DNA from 3 places in the Pseudomonas xantholysinigenes genome. Region 2 is predicted to be linked to each of the others. Evidence: riboswitches for the same ligand, from Rfam matches in the RefSeq annotation. Region 2 holds a riboswitch; each other region holds the start of a gene.

Region 1 (4,664 bases), 660 kb from region 2:
GGTGGCATCAGCTGTGAAAGCAATCCCGCCAAGCGCTCGAGGCATCTGTTAAAGCTAGCGCGGTCGCTGTGGGAGCGGCTTCAGCCGCGAACACCGGCATAGCCGGTGCCAGGCACCGCGTCGCTTGCTTCGCGGGTAAACCCGCTCCCACAGGTGTGGTGCATGCCATGAAACCAGCGCGGTCGCTGTGGGAGCGGCTTCAGCCGCGAACACCGGCGCAGCCGGTGCCAGGCACCGCGTCGCTTGGTTCGCGGGTAAACCCGCTCCCACAGGTGTGGTGCATGCCTTGAGGTCGGCGCGGTCGCTGTGGGAGCGGCTTCAGCCGCGAACACCGGCAAAGCCGGTGCCAGGCACCGCGTCGCTTGGTTCGCGGGTAAGCCCGCTCCCACAGGTGTGGTGCATGCCATGAAACCGGCGCAGCCGGTGCCAGGCACCGCGTCGCTTGGTTCGCGGGTAAACCCGCTCCCACAGGTGTAGCGCATGGCTTGATGCCGGCGCGGTCCCTGTGGGAGCGGCTTCAGCCGCGAACACCGGCGTAGCCGGTGCCAGGCACCGCGTCGCTTGGTTCGCGGGTAAGCCCGCTCCCACAGGTGTGGTGCATGCCATGAAACCGGCGCGGTTGCTGTGGGAGCGGCTTCAGCCGCGAACACCGGCGTAGCTGGTGCCAGGTTTGCCTGCAATATCGCATGGCGAGGGTTCGAGGCCGTGGCCTTAGAAGCTGTAGTCCAGCGTGGCGAAATACGACCGCGGCGCGCCCAGCAACCATTGCTCGCCGCTGTAGCTGGACTGGGCGTACTGGCGGTCGAACAGATTGTTCAGTTGCAGGCCCAGGCGCACATCGGGCAGCACTTGCCAGCCGAGGTTGGCGTCGACCACGGTGTAGCCCGGTACCTGGGCGTCGTTGGCGGCACTGGTGTAGCGTGCGTCCACATAGCGCAGGCCGATGCCGGCGTCGACCGCCTGGCCGAAGCCTTTGCTCAACCACAGGTTGGCGGTTCGGTGCGGGACATCTTGCGGGCGATTGCCGGCTCGGTCGTAGACAACGCCACCGCTGCGTTGCAGGAAATCATCGTACTTGGCCCGCACCAACGCGGCGTTGGCCGACACCTGCCACTGGTTGCCCAATGCCAATTCCAGGCTCGCTTCGAGCCCATCGGAAGTCTGCTGGCCGGCTTGCTGGCTGCGCTTGGAGACCACGTCATAGACCGGCAACTTCTTCTTGACGATGTGGTACGCCGCCAGCGTCCACTCGCCACGTCCGTCCCAGAAGCGCTGTTTCAAGCCCAGTTCGGTCTGCTTGGCTTCGGTCAGTTCCAGGCGGTCTTCCGGTCGCAGGGTCAGCAGGTCGCCGACGCCGTCCTCGCTGGTGGAGTACTGGCCGTACAACGACAGATCGTCGGTGGCCGCGAACACCAGCCCAGCGCGCCAGTTACCGCCGCGCAGGCTGCGGTCGTTGCGGGTGCCGTCGACGAGGTTGTCGCGATCGATATGGTTCTGGTCGCGGCGCACGCCGGTCACCAACGACAGGCGCTCGGTGAGTTGCGTTCGGTTTTCGGCGAAAAGCGCAAAGGTGCTGGTTTTGGACAGCATCTGCGGGCGCAGCGGCGAGCCACTGTGGAAACCGCCGGGGGTGGGCTGCCAAGGGTCGAGTGGGTCACTGCCGTCGTCGTTGTAGGGCGAGTTGCTGTCGACATTGAAGCGAATCTTGTTGTACTCCGCCCCGACCACGGTCTTGCTGGCCAGGCCGAACAGCGCGTGATCGAAGGTGAAGCTCTGGCGGTCGCCGATCTGTTCCTGGTTGTGCTTGATTTCCAGGAAGCTGGCGCGCCCGACCAACCCGCTGTCGGCATCCCAGGCGTACTCCTCGGCATTGCGCCAGTGGCGGCGGCTCTTGATGTAGTACAGCTGGTTGCTGGCGCTGAGGCTGTCGTTGATCTGCCAGTCGCTGTTCAGCCGCGTCCACTCGTCGTGGTAGCGCTGCTGGTCGTTGCTGACGTTGTAGTTCTTCTTGCGCAGGCTGCCGCGCAGGTGGCCGTCGATCAGTGGGGTGCCGTAGTAGTTGGCCGGCTGCGCGTCGCCGCGCTCGTGGGACAAGGTGAAGCTCAGGTCGTCGGTGGCGTCGAAACGCAGCGCGGCCGACAGCGCCAGGCTGCGCGAGTCGGTGCGGTCGACCCAGCCGTTGCTGGCCTGCTGGTTGAGGGTGAGCCGGTAGCTCAGGCGTTCGCTCAGGCTGCCACCGCTGTCCAGGCCCAGCTGCTGGCGGTCCCAGGAACCGTAGCCCAGGCGCAGGTGGTTGCGGATGTCGCCGTCGAAAGGCTTTTTCGGGATCACGTTGACCACCGCGCCAGTGGCGCCTTCGCCATATAGCACCGAAGCCGGGCCGCGGATTACATCGATGCGCTCGACCATCCACGGGTCGACCGGGTAGGTCAGGGTGCCGGCGCCGGCGTACAGGCGCGAGCCATCGAACAGGGTCATCACCGAGCTCTGGCCGCTGAAGCCGCGGGCCGACAGGCCGGTGCCACCGTCGCCCGGCGTGCCGATGAAGGTGATGCCCGGTGAGCGGGTCACGGCATCCTGCACGGTCTGGTTGTTGCGCCCGAGGATCTGCGCTTCGCTCAGCGTGCTGGTGCTGGCCGGTGTTTCCAGGGCGCTGAGGTTCAGGCGCGAGCCGGCCTGGGTTGGGGTGGCCAGGTCGACCACCTGCGGGTCGCGGTTGTCGGTGATCGCCGTGGAGGGCAGGGTGAGGCTACCGGGCTGTTCATCGGCCAGGGCCGGGATCGAGACGGCGAGGCACGCCGCCAGGGTGTGAAGCTTGTTGAATCGGGACATGTCGTTCCACTGCTGCAGGAATGAATGGATCCCGGTGGAAGAACACGCAAAGGCGAACCGCGTAGGCAGGCGCGCACGCGGATACCGGCCTGCGCCCGCCCACCGCGGGTTGCCAAGTGAAGCCTCAGGCCGGTCTCCGGGCTTGCGAGGGTCGTGAAGCCTTCACCTTCCCATGCCGAGGCACAGTGGTCTGTCGAAGGGTTCGCTCGCTTACCGTTGCGGGGGCAGCGCCGGACTTGTCGTGGGGACGACTCACCGGCTTCCCGTTTCACCTTGCGCGCGGCGGCGCAGGGCACCTGAAACTGGCGCGCATCTGACCATCGAAGCGCCAGGGAGTCAATCGTTTGAGTGAATGGCGCCTCTGTGACTCATACCATGCGCTGCCCCTGTGGCAGCGGATTGATCGGGGCGTCGAACCGCCACGAAGCAGGCAATGCGGTGCCATGTGCTGTGTCGATCAGCGACCGCGCCGACGCGACACCCGCGCCTCGATGTTCTTGCGGCCAATCAGCAGTGGCGGTTTTTCCACCACCGGTTCGTCGGCCAGCCACTTGTACATCACCAGGCAGTCCACCAGGCCCAGTTCGGCATGGCGATAGGCCTTGGGCAAGCGCCCGACGGTGTCGAAGCCAAGCTTGTGCCACAGCGCCACGGCCACTTCGTTGGTCGCCACCACCGAGTTGAACTGCAGGGCCAGGAAGCCCTCCTGGCGGGCGAGTTTCTGCGAGTGCTCGCACATCAACCGGGCCACGCCGCGACCTCGGGCAGATTCGCCGACCATGTAGCCGCAGTTGCCCACATGCGCGCCGGGGCCGCCGGCATTGGCCTTGAGAAAGTACGAGCCGAGCAGTTCGCCGTCTTCCTCGGCCACCAGCGTGCGCAGCGGTGTTTCCAGCCACAGCGCGCGGGCGCGCTCGAGGTCGAGCCCGGGGTCGAAGGCGTAGGTCTGGCGGGCCTGGACAATGGCCTGGAAGGTGGGCCAGAAGCGTTGGAAATCTTCCGGGGTCATGGGGCGGATCTGGATCATGGCGGTTCCTGCGGGTACTGAGCCGCTCAGTCTGGGCGGCGCGGCGCCGCCGCGCAAGGGCGGCGACGCCTGGCCGGGTCAGGCGCCGGACTTGCCCACGGCATCCAGGGCCCGGGCCGAGTAGACCAGCGCGGCGCCAGCGTTCATCGCCACCGCCACGCCCAGGGCCTCGGCGATTTCCTCGCGGGTGGCGCCGTGCTTGACCGCCTGCTGCGAATGCACGGCGATGCAGCCGTCGCAGCGGGTGGTGACAGCCACGGCCAGGGAGATCAGTTCGCGGGTCTTGGCATCGAGGTGGTTGGTCTTGGCGCCGGCACCGCTGGCGGTCATGTAACCGGCCACGGTATCGGGAGAAAGGTGCTTGAGATCGCCGATGCCGGCCATCAACTGCTTACGGTAGGCGTCCCAGTCCATCATGCTCATCGTGTTCACCTTGTCAGGTTGGCAACAGGAGCTTTCAGGCTAGTCGAAAGTGGGCTGTTCGGGAGGCGGGACAGGGGCGACGCGAAGGTCGCCGGCAAGGCCGGCTCCTACGCGCGGGTAGGAGCCGGTTTGCGCAGGGCGATCAGATGTAGATGAAGACCAGTACCAGCGCCGCGACCACGGCCCACTTTTCCAGGTAGTAGCGGGTGCGGTTGCGCTTTTTCATGGCCTTGCCGCGTTCACGAATCTTGTAGATGCGGGTGAACAGGCGGTTGATGCCGCCGGTCTTGTCGCTGGCGTCGTTGGGCGCGGCGGCGGCGGCCATGACGTTGCGGCTGAACCAGCGGTTGAAGGCGCTCGCCCAGCGGTACTTGAGCGGGCG
Region 2 (4,664 bases):
CGGCGCGTACCCGGCGAGTGTCGATGCCTAGGCTCACGGCGGTCTGTTCGCCGCTCATCAAGGCGTTGAGCGCGCGGGCCATCACCATCAGCAGGATGAAACCGGCCAGCACGCTCAAGGCCGGCAGCCACAGCAATGACCACTGGGCCAGCCCCAGCCCGCCAAGCATCCAGAACATCACCGAGCTCGCCGCATGGGGATCACCGGTGTACAGCAGCAGGTTGGCCAGCGCCATCACCACGAATGACACCGCGACCCCGGCCAGCAGCAGCTGTTCGCTGTCCAGGCGCCCACGTCGGCTGGCCACGCCAAGGACCAGCAGCATGCAGCCCAGGGCGCCGAGAAATGCCGCCAGCGGCAAGCTCAGCACCCCGGCGAAAGGGCCAAGGTAGAGCACCACCAACACCGCGCCCAGCACCGCCCCCGAACTCACCCCCAGCAGGTGCGGGTCGGCCAGAGGGTTGCGGGTCACTGCCTGCAGGGCACAGCCGACCAGCGCCAACCCGGCGCCGACCAGGGCGCCGAGCAGCACCCGTGGCGCACGGATCTGCCAGACGATCTGGGCCTGGCCGCGGCCGAGGTCCGCCGCCTGGGCCAGGCCCAGTTGCTGCAGGACGATTTCCAGCACCTTGGCGGCCGGCACCTGGGCCGCGCCGAACCCCAGCGACAACAGGCACGAGCCCAGCAACGCGGCGCTCAGGGCCAGAAGCAACAGGCGATAGGCCGTGGGTTGGCGCAGCGGATTCATGGCTGCGCTCCGGCAAACTGCTGTGGCTGCAATGCCCGGGCGAGTGTTTCGATGGCGGCGGCGTTTTCCACCGACGGTGTCACCTGCAGGTACGACAGCACCACGAAACGCCGCTCGCGAATCGCCGTGACTGCGCCCAGTGCCGGGTGCTGGAGTAGGTAGTCACGTTTCTGCTGCCACGAGGTCGGCCCGTAGTCGACGATGACGATGACCTGCGGATCGCGTTCAACCACGCTTTCCCAGCTGACCTCGGTCCAGCTGGCCTGCACGTCGGCCATGACATTGCGCCCGCCGGCGCTGTCGATCAGCGCCTGGGGCATGCCCAGGCTGCCGGAGGTGGTGGGGCGATCCTCGCCGCTGTCGTAGAGAAATACCCGCGGCCTGGTCTGTACCGAGGCCATCGCAGCGCTGACGCGCGCGACACGCTGGCGCAACGCGGCGATCAGCGTATCGGCCCGCGCGCTGACGCCGAAGATCCGCCCGAGGTTGCCCAGGTCGGTGTAGAGGTCCTCGAGACTCGCCGGGTGCCAGGGCATGATCCGCGAGCAGGATTCGCTCAACTCGTAAACCGGGATGCCGAACGGCGCCAGGCGCTGCGGCGTGAGCGGCCCGCCCACCTGCATGCCATAGCTCCAGCCGGCGAACAGCAAGTCGGCGTCGACGTCCAGCAGGTTCTCCACCGAAGGGTAGCGCGGCGCCAGCTCCGGTAGGCCATGCAACGCCTCGCGCAGTGCCGGGTCGAGGCTTTTCCAGCCGCTGATGCCGCTGTAGCCGACCATGCGTTCGCGCAGCCCAAGGGCCAGGAGCATGCCGGTCAGGTTGACATCGTGGCTCACCGCCCGCTGCGGTGGTTGGGTGAAGGTGACTGCGCGGTCGCAACTGCGCACGGTCACGGGGAAGCTGTCCGCCATGGTGCACAGGGGCAGGCAGGCGAGCAGTAAAACAAGCCAGGGTTTCATGCGTGACGGATCCAGGTAATGCGTGGGTGATCGCCAATGGGATGCCGGTCGACCAGGGCGTGAACGCCAAATACCTCGGCCAGGCACTGTTCGGTCAGGACCTCGGCGGGCGTGCCGTGGTTGACCAGGCGACCCTGCTCGATCAGGTACAGCCGATCGCAGAAGGCCGCGGCCAGGTTGAGGTCATGGAAGCTGGCCAACAGGCCCAGGCCACTACCGCGCAGGTGCTGCAGCAATGCCAGTTGATGGCGTGGGTCGAGGTGGTTGGTGGGTTCGTCGAGAATCAGCAGGCGCGGCTGCTGGGCCAGCGCCCGGGCCAGCAGCACACGCTGCTTCTCGCCGCCGGACAAGCTGGCGAACGCCTGCGTGGCGCGTTGCAGCAGGTTCAACTGGCGCATGGCAGCGTCCACTGGTGCGCCAGGGCCATCGCCGTCGAGCCAGCCCAGGTGCGGGGTGCGGCCCATGGCGACGACATCGCGCACGCTCAGGCCGAAGTCTTCGGGAAACTCCTGGAGCATCACCGCCACGCGCCGGGCCAGCCAGCGCGGTGGATGCCGCCAGATATCCTCGCCGTCGAGCAATACCCGGCCGCTGCGTGGCCGGCTGAAACGATAGGCGCAGCGCAGCAGGCTGGTCTTGCCACTGCCATTGGGGCCGATCAGGCCGACGAATTCACCGGGGCGCACCTCGAGGTCGATCGCTGCCAGCAGGTCGGGCGCGCCGGGGGACGGCGACCAGTGCAGGTGTTCGAGGCGCAGGAGGGGCACAGGCATGAACAGACACCAGGACGGGAGGAATGAACCCGACGGTGACGGTGGCTGGCAGCCGCGCAGGCGGCAGGGCGCCTGGCACACTCAGCGCACCCGCCCTCCGCGGGAATGGCCATGGGCGAATCAGGCCGGTCTCCGGGCTTGCGAGGGTCGTCGGGCATTCACCTTCCCATGCTCGGGGCACAGTGGTCTGTCGAATGCCTGGCTCGCTTACCGTTGCGGGGGCAGCGCCGGACTTCCCGCCAGGGGCGAGGCACCGGCTTCCCGTTTAACCCCAGGCGCTGCGGCCTGGGACACCTGAAAGCAGGGGCGCATCTGAGCATTTATGCCGGGGTGAGTCAATGCGCCGAGGTTCAGGGGCGTCTGCGCAGGTTCAATTGGCCAGCAGCCGCTCGTGGACCCAGCCTTGCGCGGTGAGCACCATAGCGCGGGTTTCTTCCAGGGGCTTGCTGGCACTGGCAAGCGCCTGGTCGAGGCCGGTGATCCCGGCCTGGATCGCGCTGTCGGCGGCCCAGGCTGGCAGCTCGTTGATCCGGTAACTGTAGGTGACCTGCGTTTGCCGGCGCCCCTGCTGTTCGCCGGGCACGCTGAAGCCCTTGATGGCGGTGACCTCGGCCTTGCCGAAGCACAGGCCGCCGATGTTCCCGGTCTTGCCCTGGCGAGCATCGGCCTTATAGTAGCGGCGGCCCTCGTCGGTGAGGTCGTAGGCGTAGTAGATGTCGGTGCGCGCCGGTTGCCACAGGCGCTCGGGGACTTCGGTGCGGCTGATCTCGCGTTCACTGACCACGCCGACCTGGGCCAGGGCATGCAAGGCCTTGTTGGTGCCCTCGACATCGAAGTCGCGGGTGCGGGTGGGAAAGGCGCTGATCACGAAGCAGTAGGGGTACTGGGTGTCGAGGTAGGCCTGGGCCGCCTGGCGCAGCTCGGCTTCGCTGGGCTGCTGGCCGTCCGAGCAGCCGACCAGGCTCGCCAGCAGGGCCGGGGCAATGAGCTTCCTGTCCATCGTAGGGCTTCCTTGAATTGCCGATCACGGGTAGGGCGCTGGGATTAGAACCCGCGCGGCAGAGCGTCCGCAATCGTGGCAAGACGACATATCGACGGGCTTGTGCGGCGGTTGGCAGTTGGTGCCCGGCGCGCCACCGGTGACTGCCCGGCAATTTGCCCATGCTCATCCATACTGCTCTGATCCGCCCCGCGTCGTCGGGGCCTGACGGGGAGGAGCATGCGATGGCCAAGAACGCCGGCAGCAAACGCAAGCGGGACAGCGCCGCGGAAAAACTCGGGCGCAAGCCCTATGACGCCGAGCTCAAGCGCCTGCACACCGAGCTGGTGAAGCTGCAGCAGTGGGTGGTCGCCAAGGGGCTCAAGGTGTGCATCGTCTTCGAGGGCCGCGATGGCGCTGGCAAAGGCGGCACGATCAAGGCCATCACCGAGCGGGTCAGCCCACGGGTGTTCCGCGTGGTGGCGCTGCCAGCACCGACCGAGCGGGAAAAGACCCAAATGTACGCCCAGCGCTACCTGACCCACCTGCCGGCGGCCGGCGAGGTGGTGATCTTCGATCGCAGTTGGTACAACCGCGCCGGGGTCGAGCGGGTCATGGGGTTCTGCAGCGACGAGCAGGCGCGCAAGTTCCTCACCGTGGTGCCGATGTTCGAGCGGATGATGGTCGAGTCGGGGATCATCCTCATCAAGTACTGGCTTGAAGTCAGCGCCCAGGAGCAGACCCGCCGCCTGCAGGACCGTATCAACGACGGGCGCAAGCTGTGGAAGCTGTCGCCGATGGACGTCAAGTCGTACACCCGCTGGGACGACTACACCCGCGCCCGCGACGACATGTTCGCGGCCTCCGACTCGTCCTGGGCGCCTTGGTACATGGCCCGCTCGGAAGACAAGCGCAAGGCGCGGTTGAACATCATCAGCCATCTGCTGCAGCAGATCCCCTACAAGGACCTCAGCCACGAACACCAGGTGGCGCTGCCCAAGCGCGGCAAGATCGGCAAGTACAAGGCCCAGCCTTACCCGTTCAAGATGGTCGCCGAGCGGTTTTGAATCATAGGTAGTGGGCGTTGATGTATGCGCTGATCTGGCGGCCGGCAGACTCGGAATATTCAAACGTCAGCTGGCCATCGGTGACACGGTACTCGATGGGCGGCGTTTGCGAGCGAACGATGATCGAGGCCAATGCAG
Region 3 (4,664 bases), 500 kb from region 2:
GGGCGTTGATCGAGGTGGTCGAGGTCGTTGGTCACCCCGCCCAGCAGTTGATGAATGAGCGCGGTGCCGCTGTCCGGCAGCCCAGCCACCGGATAGCCCTGCTCCTGCATCGCCTTGAGGATATTCAACGCGGCGCCAGGGGTATCCAGGCCGACCCCGTTGCCGATGCGCCCGTCACGGGTCGGGTAGTTGGCCAGCACCAGCGCCACGCGCTTTTCCTGGTTGTCCAGGCGCGCCAGCGTCACCCAGCGCCGCGCCAGTTCGGCGACGAAGTCCATGCGCTCGGGGTGGGCGCGGTAACAGACCACGTCGGACTGGCTGCGCTCGCTGCGCCAGGCCAGGTCCTTGAAACTCACCGGGCGCGTGATGATGCGCCCGTCCAGCTCGGGCAAGGCGATGTGCATGGCCAGGTCGCGCGCGCCCAGGCCCTGCTCGCTCTGCTCCCAACCGGGCTGGTTGTCCTGGGCGCAGATGGCCTGCAACACCGGCACGTCGCGACGCAGCGGCCTCAGGTTGGGTTGCTCGGGGCTGGACAGGGCAAAGCCGGTGGTGTTGATCACCACCTCGGCCTGCACCTCATCGAGCCAGGCTTCGACCTGCCCCAGGCAGGCGCTCTCCTTGAGGCTGGCCACGGCGATCGGCAACGGATTGAGCCCGCACGCTTGCAAGCGCTGGCAGAACACATCGATGAACGCCGTGTTGGCCGCCTGCAGGTGCGAGCGGTAGAACAGCAGCGGTGCCACCGGGTACTCGGGGTTCCACTCGCCGTACCAATCCTGCAACTGGGCACTGGGCCGTGACGGGTGATAGACCGCCGTGCGCGGCAGCGGCTGGGGCTCTTCCCAGGCGTAGTCACGCCCCAGCCATTGACTGGCCAGGCAGTTGAACAGGTTGATCGCGTTGGCCTTGCCGCCTTGGCGCAGGTAGTGCCACAGGCGTTCTGCCTGGGCACCACGCACCGTGCCCAGATCGGTGAGTTCCGGGTCCGGGCGGTCGTCGCCCGGCACCAGGATCAGCTGCACGCCACGACTGGCTAGCGCCACCAGTTGTTCTACGCCATAGCGCCAGTAGCCGACGCCGCCGTGCAGCGACACCAGGATCACCTTGGCATGGCGCAGCACCTGGTCGACATACAGGTCGACCGAGGCGTGGTTCTGCACCTGCATAGGGTTGGCCAGGCGTACGCTGGGAAAATCGTTTGGCAACTGCTCGGCGGTTTCGGCGAGCAGTGCCAGGTGGGAGTCGCCGCTGCAGAGAATCACCAGCTCGGCGGGGGTCTGGCCAAGGTCGGCGATGCTGTCGTCCGGCACGAAGCCGCCGGGCTGGGTCCGCAGCAGGTGCATGGGTCAGGCGCCCAGGGCCTGGCGCAGGCGCGCTTCCAGTTGCACGGCGTCGAGGTCCTGACCGATCAGCACCAGGCGGGTGATGCGCGGCTCGTCGCTGCGCCAGGCGCGGTCGAAGTGCTTGTCGAAACGCGTGCCCACGCCCTGGATCAGCAGGCGCATCGGCTTGCCGGGAATGGCGGCAAAACCCTTGGCGCGCAGGATGCCGAATTCGCCGACCAGCTGGGTCAGGGCATCGAGCAGCAGGCTTTCGTCGGCCTCGGGCAGATCGATGGAGATCGAGTCGAAGGCATCATGATCGTGATCGTCGTGATCATCGCCGTCGTGGTGCGAATCGTGGTGGGTGCGGCGACCGTCGATATGCGCCTCGGATTCGGCCCCCACGCCCAGCAGCACGTCGAGCGGCAGGCGGCCACTGCTGGCCTCGATCACCTTGACCGCCGGCGGCAGTTCCTCGGCCACCTCGGCACGCACCTTGGCCAGGCCGGCGGCGTCGATCAGGTCGGCCTTGTTCAGCACCACCAGGTCGGCGCTGGCCAACTGGTCGGCGAACAGCTCGTGCAGCGGCGACTCGTGATCCAGGTTGGGGTCGAGCTTGCGCTGCGCGTCGACCTGGTCCGGGTAGGCGGCGAAGGTGCCAGCGGCCACGGCCGGGCTATCGACCACGGTGATCACCGCATCGACGGTGCAGGCGTTGCGGATTTCCGGCCATTGGAAGGCCTGCACCAAAGGCTTGGGCAGGGCCAGGCCGCTGGTTTCGATCAGGATATGGTCGAGGTCGCCACGGCGCGCCACCAACTCACGCATCACCGGGAAGAACTCTTCCTGCACGGTGCAGCACAGGCAGCCGTTGGCCAGCTCGAAGACTCGGCCGAGCGCCTCTTCCTCGGTGCAGCCGATGCTGCACTGCTTGAGGATCTCGCCGTCGATGCCCAGCTCGCCGAATTCATTGACGATCACCGCGATACGGCGGCCTTGGGCGTTGTCGAGCATGTGGCGGAGCAAGGTGGTCTTGCCCGAGCCGAGGAAGCCGGTGACGATGGTGACGGGGAGCTTGGCCAGTGTTTTCATGTCGCGTTGCCCTTGGCGGCTATGGCGCGGGCATGCGGGACGGCGGCCGCGGCCATGCTGGCCGGGCGCGTTCGCCACCGGATCACCCCGCCCGGTTGAAAGTCGAAAACGTCGCGAGGCAGGTCTCCTGGCTTGCACCCGTCCGGCGCCTTCCCGCGCGCCTGCGCAGTGGCCTGTGCCGAACCTTTCAGTGCTTACAGTTGCGGGGGCAGCCGCGGCTTGTACCGCGTTCCCGTCTTAGCTCAGGCCAGGCCTGAGAACCTCGAAGCGGCAAGGCTACGCATCCACCCGACAGCGGTCAACCGCCGCCGCGATTGACGCCGGCTACGCCCCGTGATTTGCTAGCGCACTGCCCTCAGGTGCCCCATTGGGGTGAAACGGGAAACCGGTGCGTCGCGCGGCCTTGGAACCAAGCCCCGACAAAGCCGGTGCTGCCCCCGCAACGGTAAGCGACCGGAGCCCTGCTCCGCCTCGCCAGCCCGGAGACCGGCCTGTGGTGCTCGATGAACAACCCCGCGGTGGGCGGGTGCTGTCGCTTGCCCTGGGCCCTCCGCGCCCGGGGGCGTCGCGCTTGCCCGTTGCCCAAAACAAAAGCAGCAGAGGAACGCGTCATGCCCATCACCAGTGCCAAACACAGCCTCGCCACCCCCGTCAGCCTCAGCCAGCGCATGCTCGTCGCCGTGGGTGCCAGCCTGCTGGGCCTGTGCCTGGTGTACTTCGCGGGCTTCTCGCACATCGAAGCGGTGCACAACGCCGCCCACGACACCCGCCACAGCGCCGCCTTCCCCTGCCACTGAGTACGCCCGCATGATTACGCGCATCGCCCGCACCGCGGGTTTCAGCGGGCTGCTGGCCGCCCTGCTGCTGACCCTGCTGCAAAGTTTCTGGGTCGCCCCGCTGATTCTCCAGGCGGAAACCTTCGAGAACGCCGGCCCAGTCGCCGAACATCACGAACACGACGAGGCCCCCGGCCACAGCCATGAGCACAGTGCCGAGGCCTGGGCGCCGGAAGATGGCTGGCAGCGCGTGCTGTCGACCACCGGCGGCAACCTGGTGGTGGCAGTCGGCTTCGCCCTGATCCTCGCCGCGTTGTACAGCCTGCGCGAGCCAGGCCGTACCGCCACGGGTGCGCTGTGGGGCCTGGCTGGCTTCGCGGTGTTCTGCCTGGCGCCGACTCTGGGCCTGCCTCCCGAGCTACCCGGGACCGCGGCCGCCGACCTCGGCCAGCGCCAGACCTGGTGGATCGGCACCGCAGCCGCCACGGCAGCCGGCCTGGCCTTGCTGGTGTTTGGCCGGCATTGGCTGCTCAAGGCCCTGGGTGTGGTCTTGCTGGTAGCCCCCCATGTGGTCGGCGCACCGCAGCCTGCGGTGCATGAAAGCCTCGCGCCGGAAGCCCTGGCCACTCAGTTCAAGATCGCTTCGTGGCTGACCAACGCCGCGTTCTGGCTGGCCCTGAGCCTGCTCAGCGCCTGGCTGTTCCGCCGCGCCCGCCAGGCCTGATGCACGAGCTCAGCCAAGTGCCCGCGCTGTACGCGGGCTTCGGCTGTCGCCGTGGCTGCCCCGTCGAGACCCTGGCGGTGCTGTTGCGCAGAACCCTGGCCAACCATGCCCTGCCCCATTCGGCCCTGCGCGCCATCGCCAGCATCGACACCAAGGCCCGCGAGCCGGGCCTGCTGGCCCTGGCCGAGCGACTCGGCGTGCCCTTCGTCTGTTTCGACGCCACGCACCTGCTCGCCTTCGAACCCTTGCTCAGCCAACGCTCGGCCATCGCCTTTGCCCAGACCGGTTGCTGGGGCGTGGCCGAAAGCGCCGCGCTGGCCCTGGCCTCGCGCGCGTCGTCGCAACCCAGGCTGCAGGTACCACGGCAAGTCCTTGCCGGCGCTACCCTGGCACTGGCGTTCGGCGGATAATCCGCCTTCATTATCTGCAAGGAGCCGCCATGACGGTCTACTTCATCGGCGCCGGCCCCGGCGATCCGGAACTGATCACGGTCAAGGGCCAGCGCCTGATTCGCCAGTGTCCGGTCATCATCTACGCAGGCTCCCTGGTCCCGCCGGCGGTACTCGAAGGCCATAGCGCACGGACAGTGCTCAACAGCGCGGAACTGCACCTGGAGCAGATCATCGACGCCATGCGCCAGGCCCATGCCGAGGGCCTGGACGTGGCCCGAGTGCACAGTGGCGATCCCAGCCTGTATGGCGCCATCGGCGAACAGATTCGTCATTTGCGGGCACTGGGCATCGACTACCA

What was found. Region 2 has a riboswitch for cobalamin ahead of HU772_RS12200 (ABC transporter ATP-binding protein). Riboswitches for the same ligand answer to the same signal wherever they lie in the genome.
Region 1: another riboswitch for cobalamin. It lies ahead of HU772_RS15005 (TonB-dependent receptor); the one in region 2 lies ahead of HU772_RS12200 (ABC transporter ATP-binding protein).
Region 3: another riboswitch for cobalamin. It lies ahead of cobW (cobalamin biosynthesis protein CobW); the one in region 2 lies ahead of HU772_RS12200 (ABC transporter ATP-binding protein).

The regions. Positions count from the first base shown of each region.
Region 1 is NZ_CP077095.1:3,382,974-3,387,637, reverse strand. It holds gene HU772_RS15005 (TonB-dependent receptor) at 712-2,832, opposite strand; cobalamin riboswitch at 2,943-3,147, opposite strand; gene HU772_RS15000 (GNAT family N-acetyltransferase) at 3,290-3,859, opposite strand; gene HU772_RS14995 (carboxymuconolactone decarboxylase family protein) at 3,938-4,282, opposite strand; gene lpxO (lipid A hydroxylase LpxO) at 4,425-4,664, opposite strand, start outside.
Region 2 is NZ_CP077095.1:2,720,435-2,725,098, forward strand. It holds gene HU772_RS12190 (FecCD family ABC transporter permease) at 1-748, opposite strand, end outside; gene HU772_RS12195 (ABC transporter substrate-binding protein) at 745-1,707, opposite strand; gene HU772_RS12200 (ABC transporter ATP-binding protein) at 1,704-2,474, opposite strand; cobalamin riboswitch at 2,599-2,780, opposite strand; gene HU772_RS12205 (SEN1982 family lipoprotein) at 2,851-3,480, opposite strand; gene ppk2 (polyphosphate kinase 2) at 3,705-4,526, shown strand; gene HU772_RS12215 (hypothetical protein) at 4,528-4,664, opposite strand, start outside.
Region 3 is NZ_CP077095.1:3,216,655-3,221,318, forward strand. It holds gene cobN (cobaltochelatase subunit CobN) at 1-1,343, opposite strand, end outside; gene cobW (cobalamin biosynthesis protein CobW) at 1,347-2,414, opposite strand; cobalamin riboswitch at 2,515-2,694, opposite strand; cobalamin riboswitch at 2,755-2,923, shown strand; gene HU772_RS14240 (CbtB domain-containing protein) at 3,026-3,211, shown strand; gene HU772_RS14245 (CbtA family protein) at 3,222-3,914, shown strand; gene HU772_RS14250 (cobalamin biosynthesis protein) at 3,932-4,324, shown strand; gene cobM (precorrin-4 C(11)-methyltransferase) at 4,354-4,664, shown strand, end outside.